DNA from 2 places in the Bradyrhizobium ferriligni genome. Region 1 is predicted to be linked to the other one. Evidence: predicted binding sites of a transcription regulator. Region 1 holds the regulator's gene; the other holds the start of a gene.
The links. The regulator PhoB, encoded in region 1, activates phosphate uptake and scavenging genes when phosphate is short. The targets are predictions, from matches to a motif close to TGTCATNNANCTGTCAT.
Positions count from the first base shown of each region.

Region 2: a site for PhoB is predicted at 2,304-2,320, ahead of AC1VNY_RS40205 (DUF47 domain-containing protein). Genes of this name have one in related genera too.

Region 1 covers NZ_JBXEJO010000018.1:46,797-62,327, forward strand. Annotated here, with positions in the region: gene glpK (glycerol kinase GlpK) at 1-1,134, opposite strand, end outside; gene AC1VNY_RS13030 (SGNH/GDSL hydrolase family protein) at 1,472-2,473, opposite strand; gene AC1VNY_RS13035 (SGNH/GDSL hydrolase family protein) at 2,487-3,269, opposite strand; gene AC1VNY_RS13040 (OpgC domain-containing protein) at 3,266-4,525, opposite strand; gene apaG (Co2+/Mg2+ efflux protein ApaG) at 4,799-5,197, shown strand; gene AC1VNY_RS13050 (Hsp33 family molecular chaperone) at 5,343-6,344, opposite strand; gene argF (ornithine carbamoyltransferase) at 6,556-7,482, opposite strand; gene AC1VNY_RS13060 (acetylornithine transaminase) at 7,482-8,690, opposite strand; gene AC1VNY_RS13065 (GcrA family cell cycle regulator) at 9,179-9,691, shown strand; gene phoB (phosphate regulon transcriptional regulator PhoB) at 9,950-10,660, opposite strand; gene phoU (phosphate signaling complex protein PhoU) at 10,807-11,523, opposite strand; gene pstB (phosphate ABC transporter ATP-binding protein PstB) at 11,630-12,448, opposite strand; gene pstA (phosphate ABC transporter permease PstA) at 12,445-13,290, opposite strand; gene pstC (phosphate ABC transporter permease subunit PstC) at 13,295-14,284, opposite strand; gene pstS (phosphate ABC transporter substrate-binding protein PstS) at 14,514-15,524, opposite strand.
Region 2 covers NZ_JBXEJO010000114.1:9,922-14,286, forward strand. Annotated here, with positions in the region: gene AC1VNY_RS40190 (ABC transporter substrate-binding protein) at 1-316, shown strand, start outside; gene AC1VNY_RS40195 (branched-chain amino acid ABC transporter permease) at 381-1,244, shown strand; gene AC1VNY_RS40200 (branched-chain amino acid ABC transporter permease) at 1,246-2,214, shown strand; gene AC1VNY_RS40205 (DUF47 domain-containing protein) at 2,360-3,004, shown strand; gene AC1VNY_RS40210 (inorganic phosphate transporter) at 3,018-4,022, shown strand; gene sugE (quaternary ammonium compound efflux SMR transporter SugE) at 4,081-4,365, opposite strand, start outside.

The DNA of each region.
Region 1 (15,531 bases):
CAAGGTCGCATGCGCGAGCTCGGCCGGACCGGTGTTGCGGGTCAGCCCGAACAGCGCACCGCGCACGCGCGGATTCCAGTACGGCGCGCCCATGCCGACAAACGCAGGCACCAGGTAGACGCTCTGCATGCTGTCCGACTTGTCGGCGAGCGGCCCGGTCTCGGCGGCATGCTTGATGATACCGAGCCCGTCGCGCAGCCACTGCACCGCGCTGCCGGCGACGAAGATCGAACCTTCGAGCGCGTAGGTGCGCTGGCCGCCGAGCTGGTAGGCGATGGTGGTGAGCAGCTTGTTCTTCGAGGCCACCGGCGTGGTGCCGGTGTTGAGCAGCGCGAAGCAGCCGGTGCCGTAGGTCGACTTCATCATGCCGGGCTCGAAGCAGGCCTGGCCGATGGTCGCGGCCTGCTGGTCGCCGGCAATGCCCGAAATCGCGATCGGGCCGCCGAACAGATCGGCGGTGCTCTCGCCGAAGCGGGCGGAGGAATCCTTCACTTCGGGAAGCATCGAGCGCGGCACGCGCAAGAGGTTGACGAGGTCGTCGTCCCAGGCGCCGGTGTGGATGTTGAACAGCAGTGTGCGCGAGGCATTGGTGGCGTCGGTGGCGTGGACTCTCCCGCCGGTGAGCCGCCACAGCAGATAGCAGTCGACGGTGCCGAACAGCAGCTCGCCGCGCTCGGCGCGCTCGCGCGCGCCCGGCACGTGATCGAGGATCCAGGCGACTTTGGTGCCGGAGAAATAGGGATCGATAATGAGACCGGTCTTGGCCGAAATCGCCGGCTCATGGCCCTCGGCCTTGAGCCTGGCGCAGATGTCGGCGGTGCGGCGGTCCTGCCAGACGATGGCGCGGTGCACGGCCTGTCCGGTGGCGCGGTCCCACACCACGGTGGTCTCGCGCTGGTTGGTGATGCCGATCGCGGCGATGTCCTTCGCCTTGAGGCCGGCCTTCTCCAGCGCATCGCGACACACCATTACGGTCGAGGTCCAGATGTCCTCCGGCTCGTGCTCGACCCAGCCGGAGGCGGGGAAATGCTGCGGAAACTCCTGCTGCGCGACGGCGGCGATGGAGATGTCGCCGCGAAACACCATGGCGCGCGACGATGTGGTGCCCTGATCGATGGCCAGCACGAAAGACATGAGCGTTTCCTTTGGCGCTTAGGAGAATGCGTCAAGGCCAAAGGAGCGGATTACCGTGGCAAGGTCAAGCTTGGGAAGGTGGTGGTGAGACACCCGCGATCCTAAGGCGCGAGTGGCGCCACACGCTCCGCTGTCGTCCCGGCGAAGGCCGGGACCCATACTCCGCGGCGGTTGTAGTAGGCGGGACTCGTCATTCCATGAACACGCGACAATGACCCTCGGTGGTTATGGGTCCCGGCCTTCGCCGGGACGACACTGAATGCTTGGTGCCGCTGGTGATTCATGCACCTTTACTCTCTGACGCGCGCCAGCGGATCCGCGCGAAGAGAGAGTCCGATCACATCGGCCGGTAGGTCCTGACGTCGGCGGGGACGTTGACGCCGATCTTGATCGCGCCGACCGAGCGGATGATGTCGTCGCCGAGCAGCTGGGCGAAGCAGGCATAGCCCCAGTCGTTCATGTGCAAGCCGTCGGCGGTGACGAAATCTGTGATGGGGATCGCCTGTTTCTCGTGCCAGTCGCGCATCACCTCGAAGCGCGGGAAGATGCCGACATGGCGCAGCGCGGCGATGCGGCCGAGCAGCTTCACCATGCCGCGCGCGCTTTCGGGACGCTCGGTGACGCGCGGCGAATATTGCGGATCGACCAGCACGACGTCGGCGCCGGACGCCTGAAGGCGCGCCACGCCGTCCTCGACCTGCTTGGCGGTCTCGGCGGGATCGAGGTTGCGCAGCACCGCGTTGGTGCCGACCTGCCAGATCACCATGTCGGGATGTACGTCGATCACTTCGGTTTGCAGCCGCGCCATCATCTCGGGCGCGTCCTCGCCGCCCTTGCCGCGATTGAGCACGGTGATGTCGGCGGACGGATACTGCCGGCGCAACTGTCCGGCGAGCCGGTTGGGATAGGTGAATTCCGGCGCCGACGATCCATAGCCCTGGGTCGAGGACGAGCCGAACGCGATGATGACGACCGGCTTGCCGGCGGCAAGCTTGGCCGCGACATGCGGCAGCGAGCCGGTGCTGTTCGGTACGCCCTTGGGCTGCTGACAGGGCACGCGGTGGAAGATGTCGCTGGCGGATTTCGCGGCCTGCTTCACCTTGTCGAGCGCCTTCGCGGCGACGCCGGGTTGCGGCTGCTGAGCGGCGGTCGCTTCGATCGCGGCGGGCCTGCTCGGCTCTGTCTTCGTGGCTTCAGCCTTGGTACCGGATGAGATCGCTGCATGCTGGTCGGCCTGCCCGGTCTGCGCGCGCGACGGCGCGACCCCGAGCAGCGCCAGCACTGCAACAGCGCACAGGCCTCGCCCTGCGGAAGCGCGAAAAGGGAAGGCAAAACGCATTTACTCTGCTTCCTTAATTCTGCTGCACCGGGCCCAGATGGGCCGCATCGATCACGAATTTCGCCAGTGCGCGGCCGAGACAGGCATGAACCTTCTTGGCCAGATCGACACCATGCGAGGTGCTGAACAGGTCAAAATATCCGGCGTCGCTCCACTGCTTCATAATCGCGAACCGGTCGAACAGCGGAACGTCGTGCTGCTGCGCCACCACCTTCATGTTGTCGAGATAGGGCGGCGCAGAGATCATCGTCTCCGTACGCGGGCTGTATTGCAGATTGACCAGCACTACGTCGGTCCCTGCGTCCCGCAACGCAACAACGCCTTCGTTGATGGCGGTACGGAAATCGTCGGGATCGACTGCTCGCATAGCATCGACCGTTCCGGTCTGCCAGATAACCAAAGTAGGCTTTTTTGCTTCAACAAGCTTAACAAGGGTTCCCGCGGTCTCCTCGGCGGTGCTCTTTCCCTGTAATTCTACGGATAGATCGATCGTCGACGACGGCAACGCCTCCTTCAGCGCCGCCTGCAGCGTGGCCGGATAGGCGCTCGCCTCGTTGCCCTGGATGGTCGAGGAGCGGCTGCCGACCACCAGCACGTTGAGCGGCCGGTTGGACTTGATGGCATCGGTGACCTTGGGCAGCGAGCTCTCGCTCGAAAGCAGATAGGCGGGCACGTCGCAGGGCGGCGGCGGTGCCGGCTCCGTTGTGTCGCCGGCGCGCGCGGGCGCCGCCGCCAAACCGGCCGTCAGGCAGGCTGCGAGCAGTGTCAGGCCCAGCATCGTCCGCGCGGACTTCATGCTCCCCCTCCCGCCAGATCGGCGTTGCCGGCGGCGCCTTTTTTCGAGGCGCCTTTGTCGGCGGAGTGCTTGTACCACGAAATGATCCACGCCATGCCGCACATGATGAGGATGCCGCAGACGCTGATCAAGGCGTGCAGTGCGGCACCGCCAGATACTTCGGCAAGCACGAAGTGACCGGCAAAGGCGAGGAAGACCCCGAGACAGAATATCTCAAGCGAGTGCTGGCCACACAGGATCAAAGGTCGCAGCCAGGGCGATTTCAGCCCCGGCCAGTCCTTGGGCAGGAAGCGCACGGTGAGCGCGGCGAGCGCCAGGAAGTGCGCGAACCGCAACACGTCCAGGTCGGTCTTGTTGATCGGATACATCCATTGCTCGATCACCTTCGGCATGATGTGGCCGAGCTGCGGCACGTACCAGGTCAGCGTCACGAAGAACGCCGCGACCAGATAGACGATGCAAATCCACATCGTGATGTTCGACGACAGGATGCGCGACATCCGCCGAGCGCCGCCGAGCGCGCACCAGGCGCCGAACACGAACAGCAATTGCCAGGCGAACGGATTGAACGCCCAGAAGCCGTTCGGATAGGCCGAGAGATAGAGGTCGAACTGCCAGGTCAGCGCGTAGAGCACGACCGAGAGGCCGAGCGTGACGTCGGGCTTCCATTTCATCAGCCACAGGATCAGCGGCAGGAACAGCATCAAGACGATATAGAGCGGCAGCACGTCCATGTTGACGGGACGGAAGCGCAGCAGCAGCGCCTGGACGATGGTGACGTCGGGCTGCTTGAGGAAGTCCATGATCCCCATTTCCTCGCTGTAGAGCGGGTTCTCGAACGAGGTCGCGACATAGGAGATCTCGGCGAGGAAGATCGTGAACAGGAAGACGTGCGCGACATAGATCTGCCAGACCCGGCGCAGGATGCGCGCGGTCGCGATCACGAAGCCGCCCTCCAGCATCGCGCGGCCGTAGACGAAGGCCGCGGTGTAGCCGGAGATGAAGATGAAGATCTCGGTGGCGTCGGAGAAGCCGTAATTGCGGATCGTGAGCCATGTCAGAAGATTGGTCGGCAGATGATCGATGAAGATCAGCCACAGCGCGAGCCCGCGGAACAGATCGAGGCGGAGCTCGCGCTCGCCGGTCGCCGGCAACGTGATCGCGGGCGCAGCAACCTTCGCCTCGGCCTCAGCCTTTACCTCGGCCTTGGCGTCAGCCACCGGCGAACCGGCTATGGGGTCGGCAATCGAGCTCATCAAACACCGTGTCGGCCGCGGACGCCCCGCACGCCGTGCTGAAAAGATAATATCGGTCCGCGAGTTGCCGACAAAGCACGGAGTGCGGCGGCATGCGGCCGCGCTTTAGAGCGGAACTATGTTGAAACCGCGATGAACGGGCCGCCCCTGGGCCGCCTTTTCACGGCCTGGCAGGCGATTGGTTCCGGCGGTTCAATTGGCTATGATGGCGCCCTGTTCGAGCATGATCCGGTCGAAAACGGGCCATGCGCCAGGACCATCGGATTGAGCCGCATGTACCGCGCCGTTACCCGCCAGATCGAAGTCACCGTCGAGCCGAACTTCATGCCGGAGCGCTCGTCGGTCGACCGGCGCGAATATTTCTGGTCGTACAAGATCGTGATCGTCAATTCGGGCCCGGAAACGGTGCAGCTGCGGACGCGGCACTGGATCATCACCGACGCCACCGGCCGCCGCCAGGAGGTGCGCGGCGAGGGCGTGGTCGGCGAGCAGCCGGTGCTCGCGCCCGGCGAGCGCTTCGAATACACGAGCGGCGTGCCGCTGCCGACCGCCTCCGGCTTCATGACCGGCAGCTATCAGATGGTCACCGAAGCCGGCGAGCGCTTCGACATCGACGTGCCGACATTCTCGCTGGATAGCCCGAGCCCGGGCGGCAAAAGGGTGTTGAACTGACGCCTGCATAGCCCGGATGGAGCGAAGCGCAATCCGAGGGCAGGTGCATCCGAGGTTGGAGCGGCCCCGGATTTCGCGGAGCCTGTCATCGGGCGCGCGTTCGCGCGACCCGTTGGCTTCATCCGGGCTACGATGACGAACGCGTCTACTCGACGCCGGCTTCCTGCGGCGTGAACTCATACACCGACGAGCAGAACTCGCAGGTCACGACGACCTTGCCGTCCTTGACCATCTCGGCGCGGTCGTTCGGCGCAAAGCTCTTCAGCATCGACGACACCGCATCGCGCGAGCAGGAGCATTGCGCGCGCAGCGTTTGCGGGTTGAAGACGCGAACGCCGCGTTCGTGGAACAGGCGATAGAGCAGCCGCTCGCCGGACAGATCGGGATCGATCAGCTCGACGTCCTCGACGGTCGAGATCAGCGACTGACCCTCGATCCAGGCGTCATCGTCCGGCACGCTATGCGTGGCGGTGCCTTCCGGCGCATCGCCGGGATGCAGATCGGCCTGCTTGGCGCGCTCGGGCGCCTTGGGCAGGAATTGCAGCAGGATGCCGCCGGCGCGCCAGTGCAGCTTGCCGCCCTCGCCGCCGCGCATCTCCTCGCCGACCGCAAGCCGCACCCGCGTCGGGATCTGCTCCGAGCGCAGGAAATATTCATGGGCTGCCTCTTCCAGGCCGCCGCCGTCGAGCGCGACCAGTCCCTGGTAACGGCTGGTGTTCGAGCCCTGATCGATGGTCATCGCGAGGTGGCCCTTGCCGAGCAGCTCGCCCGAGCTCTGGCCGTTCTTGAGGCGCGATGCGTCGTAGCGCGCATAGGCGCGCAGCCGGTCGGGCGCCTGAAAATCGACGATCAGGAGCGACACCGGACCGTCGGTCCGGGTCTGCAGGATGAAGCGGCCCTCGAACTTGACCGACGAGCCGAGCAGCGTGGTGAGCACGATCGCCTCGCCGAGCAGCTTGCCGACCGCGGGCGGATAATCGTGCTTGTGCAGGATCTCGTCGAGCGCGGGGCCAAGCCGGGTCAGCCGGCCGCGCAGGTCCAGCGCGCCGACCTCGAAGGCCAGCACGGCATCGTCGACAGGAACCGCTGAGGGCGCGCGAACCGGCGCCTCGGGCGTGATTTTGATGTCGGGGGATTGTGAAACCATGGCGCTCTATCTGGGGTCTCGGACCGCAAAACGAAAGGGGTTCACCGGAACGGATCTATCCGTCGTCCCTACGAAAGCAGGGACCCATAACCACCAATGTGAGTTGCTGCATCAAGCTGGGGCCCCAGCCTTCACAACAATTGACAGCGATGGTTATGGGTCCCGGGTCGCGCTGCGCTTGCCCGGGACGACAACGCTTACTGATCTACGACTACGCGACCGCGTCGAAACACCAGGCCAGAATGCCCTTCTGCGCATGCAGGCGGTTTTCCGCCTCGTCGAACACCACGGATTGCGGCCCGTCGATCACCTCGTCGGTGACCTCCTCGCCGCGATGTGCGGGCAGGCAGTGCATGAACAGTGCGTCCGGCTTGGCGAGCGACATCAGCTTGGCATTGACCTGATAGGGCCGCAGCACGTTGTGGCGGTGCTCGCCCTCCTTGTCGCCCATCGACACCCAGGTGTCGGTGACGACGCAGTCGGCGCCGCGCACGGCGGCTTCCGGATCGGTGCCGAGCACGATCGGCGCGCCGGTCGCCTTGATCCAGTCGCGCATCGGCTTCTTCGGCGCCAGCTCCGGCGGGGTCGCGACATTGAGCTGGAACTTGAATCGCTCGGCGGCATGCGCCCAGGAGGCCAGCACGTTGTTGTCGTCGCCGGTCCAGGCCACGGTCTTGCCCTCGATCGAGCCGCGATTTTCCTCATAGGTCATGAGGTCGGCCATCACCTGGCAGGGATGCGAACGCCGGGTCAGGCCGTTGATGACGGGGACGGTGGCGTGAGCCGCGAGCTCGAGCAGCGCGTCATGGTTTAGGATGCGGATCATGATCGCATCGACATAGCGCGACAGCACGCGCGCGGTGTCGGCGATGGTCTCGCCGCGGCCGAGCTGCATCTCGGCGCCGGTCAGCATGATGGATTCACCGCCGAGCTGGCGCATGCCGACGTCGAACGACACCCTTGTGCGGGTCGACGGGCGCTCGAAGATCATCGCCAGCGTCTTGCCTTCGAGCGGCTTCCTGCCCTTCTCATGCGCCTTCAGCTTCGCCTTCATGGCGGCTCCGGCGGACAGCATGTTGCGCAACTCGCCGAGCGGCAGCTCGTTGATATCGAGGAAGTGGCGGACCGGCTTGCTCATCATCCAGCCGCCTTCTTCGGCTGCGCCGCCGGCAATGTCGCGCAGGCGCGCTCGAGCGCAGTGATCGACGTATCGATCTCGGCCTCGGTCACGATCAGCGGCGCCAGGAACCGCACCACATTGTCGCCGGCACCGACGGTGAGCAGCTTTTCGTTGCGCAGTGCTGCGATCAGATCGCCCGACGGCACCACGGCCTTGACGCCTATCAACAGCCCCTCACCGCGCACCTCCGACAGCACGCCGGGATAGCGGTCGACGACGGAAGCGAGCTTCTGCTTGAGCAGCAGCGACATCTTCTGCACATGCTCGAAGAAGCCGGGTTTCAGCATGACGTCGAGCACGGCATTGGCGGCGGCGACCGCGAGCGGATTGCCGCCGAAGGTCGAGCCGTGCGAGCCGGGCGCCATGCCGGCCGCAGCCTGCGCGGTCGCCAGCACCGCGCCGATCGGGAAACCGCCGCCGAGCGCCTTGGCCAGCGACATCACGTCCGGCGTGACGCCGGTACGCTTGTAGGCGAACAGTTCGCCGGTGCGGCCCATGCCGGTCTGCACCTCGTCGAAGGCGAGCAGCAGGCCGTGCTCGTCGCAGAGCGCGCGCAGCGCCTTGAAGAACGCCTGCGGCGCCGAGCGCACGCCGCCCTCGCCCTGCACCGGCTCGATCAGGATGCCGGCGGTGTGCGGGCCGATCGCCTTCTTCACCGCCTCGATGTCGCCATGCGGCACCTGGTCGAAGCCGTCCATCGGCGGGCCGAAGCCCTCGAGATATTTCGCCGAGCCGGTCGCCGCCAGCGTGCCCAGTGTGCGGCCGTGGAAGGCGCCCTCGAAGGTGATGATGCGGTAGCGCTCGCCATGGCCCTTGGAGAAGTGATAGTGGCGGACCAGCTTGATCACGCCCTCCATCGCTTCGGCACCGGAATTGCAGAAGAACACGAAGTCGGCAAAGCTCTGCTCGCACAGCCGCGCGGCAAGCACCTCGCCGTCCGGGCTCTTGAACAGGTTCGACATGTGCCAGAGCTTGGTCGCCTGTTCCTGCAGCGCCTTGACCAGATGCGGATGCGCGTGTCCGAGCGCGTTGACCGCGACGCCCGAGGTGAAATCGAGATAGCGGTCGCCGTTGGTTGCGATCAGCCAGGCGCCCTCACCGCGCTCGAAGCCGAGATCGACCCTGGCGAAGACGGGAAGCAGATGCGACGTGGCAGCGTTGGTCATGGCGTTCACTGACGGTTTTTAAGCCGACAATTGCCGCTGCGCCTTGACGCCAGCGCAGCAACGGCCAGCTTCGGAAAACAAAACGGCCGCCTTTGCGGGCGGCACGTGGCGGGCATTCTATGCTGCGGTCGGTAAGTGTCAATCGTCACGAAGTGGCCTTCCTGCAATGCGAAACGAGCGCAATCCGGAGCATTCCGGTGCGGTGGAAAAGCCTCATCGCAATGCTTAACTGTGTGGGAACATGTGGACGCACGGCCGCGGACTCTTGCGCCAGAGTCACGCCATATTGTAGCGTTTGGCCTGTCGGGTACGACATCTCGTGCGGCAGTACTGGACCCTCTAAGTAGCCTTCGTATCGCGCGTAAACGTTCGGGCGCAAGACCGCGCCCGGCGAGGGCTAAGGGATTCTGGCCGCAGGGATATTTGTCCAGATTGGCTCGCAGCGCCGCTCCAATGATTGGCCGGCGCTACGCGAAGGGAAGAATGCGATGACTGTATTGACCTGGTCCGACGATCGCGTCGAGCAGCTGAAGAAGCTCTGGGAGTCCGGCCTGTCGGCCAGCCAGATCGCGGCGGAACTTGGCAATGTGACGCGAAACGCCGTGATCGGCAAAGTGCATCGGCTCGGCCTCTCCGGCCGCGCCAAGGCACCCTCCACGGCCGCGCCGCGGCAGCGCAAGGCCCGCCCCGCCCAGCACATGATGCGGGTGGCGCGCCCGGTCTCGCGCGGCAACACCGCACTGGCGCACGCCTTCGAGGTCGAGATGGAGCCGGATCCGATCTCCTTCGACAATGTGGTGCCGATGAGCCAGCGGCTGTCGCTGCTCGAGCTCAACGAGGCCACCTGTCACTGGCCGGTCGGCGATCCCTCGAGCCCGGAATTCTTCTTCTGCGGCGGCAAGGCGCTCGCCGGCCTGCCCTATTGCGCGCATCACTCGCGCGTTGCCTACCAGCCCGCCGCCGATCGCCGCCGGCCGTCGGCGAAACCGCAGATCAAGTGAGCACTCGGGAAACCACGGAAGACCTGAAAAACAAATCCCCGCGAAAGCGGGGATTTTTTTGTGGCGCGCAGCCCGTTACATCACCGCCGTCGTCCCGGCGCAGGCCGGGACCCATAACCACGAATGCGTGTTGTTAGAAAGCCGTCCGGCCACGTGCCGATTACACCGGCCGCGGCGTATGGGTCCCGGCTCCCGTGCGCAATTGCGCACTAGGCCGGGACGACACCGTGCTGCGGGCTATGAATCCCGCAACGGCCGTTACGGCTGCGGCTCGGCCTTGGCAAAGCGGTCGTCGAGCGCGTAGCCGGCGCCGCGCACGGTGCGGATCGGATCCTGCTCGCGGCCGGGATTGAGCAGCTTGCGCAGGCGGCCGATGTGCACGTCGACGGTGCGTTCATCGATGTAGATGTCGCGGCCCCAGACGCTGTCGAGCAGCTGCTCGCGGCTGAACACGCGGCCGGGATGCTCGAGGAAGAATTCGAGCAGGCGATACTCGGTCGGCCCGAGATCGATCGGACGGCCGGAGCGCGCCACGCGGCGCTTCTCGCGGTCGAGCTCGATGTCGCCATAGGTCAGCACGGTCGCAAGCCGCTCGGGGCTCGCGCGGCGCAAGAGGCCCTTCACCCGCGCCAGCAGTTCCGGCACCGAGAACGGCTTGACGATGTAATCGTCAGCGCCGGTGGCAAGCCCGCGCACGCGCTCGCTTTCCTCGCCGCGCGCGGTCAGCATGATGATCGGAAGCTGCTTGGTCTCGGGCCGCGCCCGCAGGCGGCGGCACAGCTCGATGCCGGACAGGCCCGGCAGCATCCAGTCGAGCACCACGAGGTCGGGAACGCGCTCCTTCAGCCTCGTGTCGGCATCGTCGCCGCGCCCCACCGTCTCGACATCGTAGCCTTCCGCATCGAGGTTGTAGCGCAACAGCGTCGTCAGCGCTTCCTCGTCTTCGACTACCAGAATGCGTGCGCTCATCGGTTTAAGTTCTTTCTCTGTGGTGATCCGTTGCCCAGACGCAAACCGAAACGCTTAACTTCCTTGAGCATAGTTCCCGCGGAAACGATTTGTCGCGAGGATCGTCCAGTTTCACTCTTGCCGGTTCCGCGCTTGCCGATCATGCCTCAGTTGCCCGGCACCGTGGTGGCAAAAGTGGTCATGTCCCCCTTCGGGCGCTTGTCGGTGATCTGCTGGCCCTCGATCATGTAGAACACGGTCTCTGCGATATTGGTGGCGTGATCGCCGATCCGCTCGATGTTCTTGGCGCAGAACATCAGATGGATGCAGAACGAGATGTTGCGCGGATCTTCCATCATGTAGGTGAGCAGTTCGCGGAACAGCGAGGTGCAGATCGCATCGACCTCCTCGTCGCCCTTCCAGACGTTCATCGCCGCCGGCAGGTCGTGCGCGGCATAGGCGTCGAGCACCGACTTGACCTGCGACAGCACGAGGTCGGTCATGTGCTCGAGGCCGCGGATCAGCTTCAGCGGCTGGAAATCGCTCTCCAGCGCCGCGACGCGCTTGCCCATGTTCTTGGCGAGGTCGCCGATCCGCTCGAGGTCGGTGGCGACGCGCATCGCGCTGACGATCTCACGCAGGTCGATCGCCATCGGCTGGCGGCGCGCGATCGTCAGCACCGCGCGCTCTTCGATGTTGCGCTGCAGATTGTCGATCTCGATGTCGGCGGCGACCACGCGCTTGCCGAGCGCGACGTCGCGACGGATCAGCGCGTCGACCGACTCGGTAATCATCCGTTCGACCAGGCCGCCCATCTCGGCGACCAGGCGGGTCAACTCCTGCAGGTCGCTGTCGAATGCCTTGGCGGTATGTTCAGAAGCCATCGCTTGTCTCCCTCAACCATGTTCCCGGGGATCATGGTTTCGTGTCCTGAATTTTAGCATGACCTGATCGGAAAACCGGTTTCCACTTTTCCGGATCATGCGCCGGTCAACCGAACCGGCCGGTGATGTAGTCCTGGGTGCGCCGATCGCTCGGTGAGGTGAAGATCTTGTTGGTGTCGTCGAACTCGATCAGCTCGCCGAGATACATGAAGGCGGTCTTGTCGGAGACGCGCGCCGCCTGCTGCATGTTGTGGGTGACGATCGCGATCGTGTAGTCCTCGGAGAGCTCCTGGATCAGCTCCTCGACCTTGGCGGTCGAGATCGGGTCGAGCGCCGAGCACGGCTCGTCGAACAGGATCACCTCGGGGCGCACCGCCACGGTGCGCGCGATGCACAGGCGCTGCTGCTGGCCGCCGGAGAGCGACAGGCCGGAGGCGTTCAGCTTGTCCTTGACCTCGTTCCACAGCGCGCCGCCGCGCAGCGCCTTCTCGACCCGGTCGTCCATCTCGGACTTCGAGATCTTCTCGTAGAGGCGGATGCCGAAGGCGATGTTCTCGTAGATCGTCATCGGGAACGGCGTCGGCTTCTGGAACACCATGCCGACCCGCGCGCGCAGCAAGTTGAGGTCGAGCTTGGGGTCGAGAATGTTGGTCTGGTCCAGCATCAGCTGGCCGACCGCGCGCTGGCCCGGATAGAGGTCGTACATCCGGTTGAAGATGCGCAGCAGGGTCGACTTGCCGCAGCCGGACGGGCCGATGAACGCCGTGACGCGGTTGGTGCCGAGCGTCAGGTTGATGTTCTTCAGCGCGTGGTGCTCGCCGTAATAGAAGTTGAGGTTGCGCACCGTGACTTTCGGCGGCGCTTCCGGCAGCGGAACCTGGGGAACGTGGCCCGCGGCAGTCGTGGAGACGGAAAGCTCGGTCATTTTGCGGCCCTTTCGGCACCAAGGATACGCGCGCCGATATTCAACGCGAGCACGGTGAATGTGATGAGCAGCGCACCGCTCCACGCCAGCTCTTTCCAGTAGGCGTAGGGGCTCTGCACGAAGTTGTTGATGGTCACCGGCAGGTTGGCCATCGTCTTGGTCAGATCTAGGCTGAAGAACTGGTTCGACAGCGCGGTGAACAGCAGCGGCGCGGTCTCGCCGGCGACGCGGGCGGTCGCCAGCAGCACGCCGGTGATCAGACCCGATCGCGCCGCACGATAGGCGATCCGCTTGATCACCAGCGAACGCGGCAGGCCGAGCGCGGAGGCGGCCTCGCGCAGCGGATTGGGCACCAAGAGCAGCATGTCCTCGGTGGTGCGCAGCACGACGGGGATCACGATCACCGCGAGCGCGAGACTGCCTGCGATCGCCGAGAAGCCGCGCATCGGCACCACCACCGCACCATAGATGAACAGGCCGATGATGATCGAGGGCGCGCTGAGCAGGATGTCGTTGATGAAGCGGATCACCGAGGTCAGCTTGTCGTGCTTGCCGTATTCGGCGAGGTAGGTGCCGGCGAACAGGCCGAGCGGCGCGCCGATGCCGACGCCGATCGCGGTCATGATGACCGAGCCGACGATGGCGTTGAGCAGGCCGCCTTCGGTCGAGCCGGGCGGCGGCGTGTTCTGGGTGAACAGCTGCACGCTGAGGCCGGCGAGGCCGTTATAGAGCAGCGTGATCAGGATCAGCGCCAGCCAGGTGACGCCGAACAGCGCGGCGCCGACACAGAGTGCGCGGATGACGATGTCGCTGCGGCGGCGGGATTTGTAGATCGGGTTCATGGCGTTACTTCCCCGCCTTCTTTTCAAGCCGCATCAGCATCAGCCGCGCGCCGGCGAGCACGAAGAAGGTCAGCACGAACAGCAGCAGGCCGAGCAGGATCAGGCCGGACTGGTGCAGGCCGTCGCTCTCGGCGAATTCGCTTGCGATCGCCGCCGAGATCGTGGTGCCCGGCGCGAAGATCGACGACGAGATGCGGAACGAGTTGCCGATGATGAAGGTCACCGCCATGGTCTCGCCGAGCGCGCGGCCGAGCGCCAGCATGATGCCGCCGATCACGCCGACGCGGGTGTAGGGGATCACGACGCTGCGGACGACCTCCCAGGTGGTGCAGCCCATGCCGTAGGCGGCCTCTTTCAGCACCGGCGGCACGGTCTTGAACACGTCGACCGAGATCGCGGTGATGAAGGGCAGCACCATGATCGCAAGGATCAGCGCAGCGTTGAACAGGCTGAGATAGGACGGCGGGCCGGCGAACACCGCGCCCAGCACCGGGACGCCCTCGAAGATCCGGATCATGAAAGGCTGGAACGTGTTGGCCAGGAACGGGCCAAGCACGAAGAAGCCCCACATGCCGTAGATGATCGAGGGGATGCCGGCGAGCAGCTCGATCGCGATGCCGATCGGGCGGCGCAGCACTTGCGGGCAGAGCTCGGTGAGGAACACGGCGATGCCGATGCCGACCGGAATGGCGATCAGCATCGCGATGACCGAGGTGATCAGCGTGCCGTAGATCGGGCCGAGCGCGCCGAGTACCGGCGGATCGGCCGAGGGTGCCCAGCGCTGCGTCCAGAGGAAGGCGAAGCCGTATTCCTTCATCGCCGGCCAGGCGCCGACGATCAGCGACAGGATGATGCCGCCGAGGATCAACAGGACCGAAATCGCCGAGATGCGGGTGATCCAATAGAAGGTGAGGTCACCGAGCCTGAAGGCGCTGAGGGCCTTGGCGCGATCGTAAGGTCCCGCGGCTTCCATCACATCGCTCTGAACAGCCATGTCTGCCACGCCAATCCCCTCTTTAGTATGCAAAAGCCACGCAAACCGCTACGCCCCGAAGCGATCTTCACTGACGCATTTGGCCGGGCGTCGTCGTTCCAGCCACGCCCCTTGAGGCGCGAACCCCGGCCTCGATCCCGCGCTTGTTGCCGCGGTGATGGAGACCGGGTCTTGGTCGCTCAACCTGTGCCGCGATCGAGTCGGCACAGGTCCTGCCGCAAAGTTGGACTTAGCTCTTGATGTCAGAGGACCAGGTCTTCTCGATCAGCTTGACGACCGCGTCCGGCATCGGGATGTAGTCGAGCTCTTCGGCTGCCTTGTCGCCCTTCTCGAAGGCGTACTTGAAGAACTTGAGCGCTTCCTGCGAGGCCGCCTTGTCGGTCGAGTCCTTGTGCATCAGGATGAAGGTCGCCGCGGTGATCGGCCAGGAGGCTTCGCCCGGCTGGTCGGTCAGGATCACGTAGTAGCCGGGAGCCTTGGCCCAGTCGGCGTTCGACGCGGCGGCCTGGAAGGCAGCGATGGTCGGCTGCACGGTCTTGCCGGCCTTGTTGACCAAGCCGGTGTAGGTCAGCTTGTTCTGCTTGGCATAGGCGTATTCGACATAGCCGATCGCGTTCTTGGTCTGGCTGATGTTGCCGGCAACGCCTTCGTTGCCCTTGGCGCCGACGCCGACCGGCCATTCGACCGCGGTGCCGGAACCGACCTTGGACTTCCAGTCGGCGTTCGACTTGGAGAGATAGTCGGTGAAGTTGAAGGTGGTGCCCGAACCGTCCGAACGGCGCACGACGGTGATCGCATCGCCCGGCAGGGTCAGCTTCGGATTGAGCTTGGCGATCGCCGCGTCATTCCACTTGGTGATCTTGCCGAGATAGATGTCGCCGAGCACTTCGCCCGACAGGATCAGGTCGCCCGGCTTGATGCCTTCGAGGTTCACGACCGGGACGATCGCGCCCATCACCATCGGCCACTGGACGAGGCCGTCCTTCTCGAGCTGCTCGTGCTTGAGCGGCGCGTCGGTGGCGCCGAAGGTCACGGTCTTGGCCTGGATCTGCTTGATGCCGGCGCCGGAGCCGATCGACTGGTAGTTCAGACCATTGCCGGTCTCCTTTTTGTAGGCGTCAGCCCACTTCGAATAGATCGGGAACGGAAACGTCGCGCCCGCGCCGGTAATATCGGCAGCGAAGGCCGACGTCGAAGCGGCGATCATGCCGGCTGCGACGATTGCTTTGATGAAATTCATGGGTTGT
Region 2 (4,365 bases), on a different contig from region 1:
GCCGACCATGGTGCAGGCCGGCGTCTATGCGGGCCTCATTCATTACTTCAAGGCGCTGGAAGCGCTCGGCGGCAATCCGCATGACGGCGCCAAGGTGGTCGCGAAGATGAAGACGATCCCGACCGACGATCCGCTGTTCGGCAAGGGCGAGGTCGAGGCCAACGGCCGCGTCACCCACGACGCCTATCTGTTCGAGGTGAAGAAGCCCTCGGAGTCCAAGGGACCGTGGGACTTCTACAAGCTGGTCGGCACCGTGCCGGGCAACCAGGCCTTCACGCCGCTCGACAAGAGCACCTGCGCGCTTCTGAAGAAGTGACGATCATGCCCGCCGGCCATGCGCGTGGCCGGCGGGCTTCATCTATCTAGCGAAAGCTCATTCGATGCAGGCTCTCTACGCACAGCTTCTGGTGGGACTGATCAACGGCTCGTTCTACGCGCTGCTCAGTCTGGGGCTCGCCGTCATCTTCGGCATGCTCAACATCATCAATTTCGCGCATGGCGCGCTCTACATGATGGGCGCCTTCGTGGCGTATTTCCTGCTCAACCTGGGCGGCATCAATTACTGGTGGGCGCTGATCATCGCACCCGTCGTGGTCGGCATCTTCGGCATGATCCTCGAGCGGACCATGCTGCAATGGCTGACCGGCCTCGACCATCTCTACGGACTGCTGCTGACCTTCGGCATCGCGCTGATCGTGCAGGGCGTGTTCCAGAACTATTTCGGCTCCTCGGGCCTGCCTTACTCGATCCCGGATCAGCTCAAGGGCGGCGTCAATCTCGGCTTCATGTTCCTGCCGATCTATCGCGGCTGGGTCGTCATCTTCTCGCTCGTGGTGTGCCTTGCCACCTGGTTCCTGATCGAGAAGACGCAGCTCGGCGCCTACCTGCGCGCCGCAACCGAGAACCCGACGCTGGTGCGCGCGTTCGGCATCAACGTGCCGCGCATGATCACGCTGACCTACGGGCTCGGTGTCGGTCTTGCCGCGCTCGCCGGCGTGCTGTCGGCGCCGATCAACCAGGTCCGCCCGCTAATGGGCGCCGATCTCATCATCGTGGTGTTCGCGGTGGTCGTGATCGGCGGCATGGGCTCGATCATGGGCTCGATCATCACCGGCTTCGCGCTCGGCGTGATCGAGGGACTGACCAAGTATTTTTATCCCGAGGCCTCCAACACCGTGGTGTTTGTCCTGATGGTGGTGGTGTTGCTGGTGAAGCCAACGGGACTGACGGGACGGGCGGCTTGATATGTCAGCATTGACCGACGATACACTTCCGATCACGCCGCGCGCGATGCGCGACGAGATGATCGTATTCGCCGCGATGGCGCTGCTGCTGGCGATCGTGCCGTGGACGGGGATCTATCCGTTCTTCGTCATGCAGGCGCTGTGCTTCGCGCTGCTCGCCTGCGCCTTCAACCTCCTGATCGGCTATGGCGGCCTGCTGTCGTTCGGCCACGCGATGTTCCTCGGCACCGCCGGTTACGTCTCGGCGCATGCGCTGAAGGTGTGGGGGCTGTCGCCGGAGCTCGGCATCCTGGTCGGCACCGCGGCCGCGGCCTTGCTCGGCCTCGTCACCGGCTTCATCTCGATCCGCCGCCAGGGCATCTATTTCTCGATGATCACGCTGGCGCTGTCGCAGCTGCTCTACTTCATCTACCTGCAGGCGCCGTTCACCCATGGTGAGGACGGCATCCAGGGCATCCCGCAGGGCCACCTGCTCGGCATCTTCGACCTGTCGAAGCCGATGGTGCTCTATTACGTCGTTCTGGTCGGCTTCCTCGCCGGTTTCCTGCTGATCTACCGCACCATCAACTCGCCGTTCGGCGAGGTGCTGAAGTCGATCCGCGAGAACGAGCCGCGCGCGATTTCGCTCGGCTACAAGACCGACCAGTACAAGATGCTGGCCTACATCCTGTCGGGCACGCTGGCGGGCTTTGCCGGCTCGCTGAAGGTGTTCGTGGCGCAGAATGCCTCGCTCACCGACGTGCACTGGTCGATGTCCGGTGAAATCGTGCTGATGACGCTGGTCGGCGGTCTCGGCACCATCTTCGGCCCGGTGGTCGGCGCCTTCGTGATCATCGCCATGCAGCAATATCTCGCCGGTTTCGGCCAGTGGGTGACGGTGATCCAGGGCGTGATCTTCGTGGCCTGCGTGCTGCTGTTCCGGCGCGGCCTGGTCGGTGAGCTGGCCCATTTGTTGCGGCGGTCGCTGTAGGGCAGGTCTCGGCGATTGTCGGCCGACATAGCGGTGGACGACCGCCCGTTTGGGCGGTCGATCCCGGTGCTTTCCCCGCCAGATGCTCTATGACAGTTCTGTGACAGTCGCTAAAAGGGCTGTCCCGGAATGATGGAACTGAGACATGCTGCGGTGGTTTCGCGCTTTCCTGCCGAAGGAAGAGCGCTTTTTCGACCTGTTCGCCCGCCACGCCCAGACTTCGGTGCAGTGTGCATTGGCGTTGCAGGGCATGCTGAAGGGCGGGGAGGAGACACCCGTCTTTTGCCAGCGCGTCAATCAGTTCGAGAACGACGCCGATAGCGTCACCCGCGAGGTCCTGACCGCGGTTCGCCGCACCTTCATCACCCCGTTCGATCGCGGCGATATCAAGAACCTGATCACCTCGATGGACGACGCGGTCGACCAGATGCAAGCGACCGCAAAGGCAGTCATGCTGTTCGAGGTGCGCGAGTTCGAGCCGCCGATGCGCGAGATGGGCGGCCTGATCGTCGAATGCGCCAATCTGGTGGTCCGCGCGCTGCCCCTGTTGCAGTCGATCGGCCACAACGTCTCGATGCTGACCCAGATCACCGAGGAACTGACCAAGCTCGAGGGCCGGGTCGACGATCTCCAGGATATCGGGCTCAAGGAGCTGTTCCTGAAGCACCGCGACGCCAACACGATGGACTACATCGTCGGCGCGGAGATCTACGACCATCTCGAGAAGGTGGCCGACCGCTTCGACGACGTCGCCAACGAGATCAACTCGATCGTGATCGAGCAAGTGTAGAGCGGGGCATCACGTGGACGCCACGCTGGGTCTTCCAATTCTGACCGTCCTGATCGCGGTCGCGCTGCTGTTCGACTTCCTGAACGGCCTGCACGATGCGGCGAACTCGATCGCGACCATCGTCTCGACTCGCGTGCTGCGGCCGCAATATGCGGTGTTCTGGGCGGCGTTCTTCAACTTCGTCGCGTTCCTGGTGTTCGGCCTGCACGTTGCCAACACCATCGGCACCGGGATCATCGAGCCGTCGGTGGTGGATGCGACCGTGATCTTCGCAGCATTGGTCGGCGCGATCGTCTGGAACGTGATCACCTGGGCGCTGGGCATTCCGTCGTCGAGCTCGCACGCGCTGATCGGCGGCCTGGTCGGCGCCGGCATGGCGAAGGCGGGCATTTCGGCGGCGGTGTGGAGCGGGCTCTCCAAGACCTTGCTCGCGATCGTGCTGTCGCCGCTGGTCGGCTTCCTGCTGGCGCTGGTGCTGGTCGCGGTCGTGTCCTGGCTCTCGGTGCGCTCGACGCCGTTCGCGGTCGATCGCGCCTTCCGCATCCTGCAATTCGCCTCGGCGTCGCTCTATTCGCTCGGCCATGGCGGCAACGACGCGCAGAAGACCATGGGCATCATCGCCGTGCTGCTCTATTCGCAGGGCCATCTCGGCGACACCTTCGAGATTCCGTTCTGGGTGGTGCTGGCCTGCCAGAGCGCGATGGCGCTGGGCACGCTGATGGGCGGCTGGCGGATCGTCCGCACCATGGGGCTGCGGATCACCAAGCTGACGCCGATGCAGGGCTTTTGCGCCGAAACCGGCGGCGCCGCGACGCTGTTCATGGCGACCTATCTCGGGGTTCCCGTATCGACCACGCACACCATCACCGGCGCCATCGTCGGCGTCGGCGCGGCACGGCGGCTCTCTGCCGTGCGCTGGAATGTGGCGAGCTCGATCGTCTACGCCTGGGTGATCACGATCCCGGCGTCGGCCGCGGTCGCAGCCGCGAGCTATTGGGCGGTGCAGATTTTGAAGTAGCGTTTTCGAGCGAAGTGGAAGCCGGTTCGCGTTAACAAAACGCGTCCCAAGGAAGTCATCAGCCGACCAGCTTCAGCCCGACGATGCCGGCAACGATCAGCCCGATGCTGGCCAGCCGCATCGCGGTCGCGGGTTCGCCGAGCAGGATGATGCCGAGCGCAGCGGTGCCGACCGCGCCGATCCCGGTCCAGACCGCATAGGCGGTTCCAATCGGCAGCGTCTTGAGCGCGAGGCCGAGCAGGATCACGCTGCCGGCCATCGCCGCCAGCGTCAGCACCGACGGCACCAGCCGCGAGAAACCTTCGGTATATTTCAGCCCGATCGCCCAGCCGATCTCGAGCAG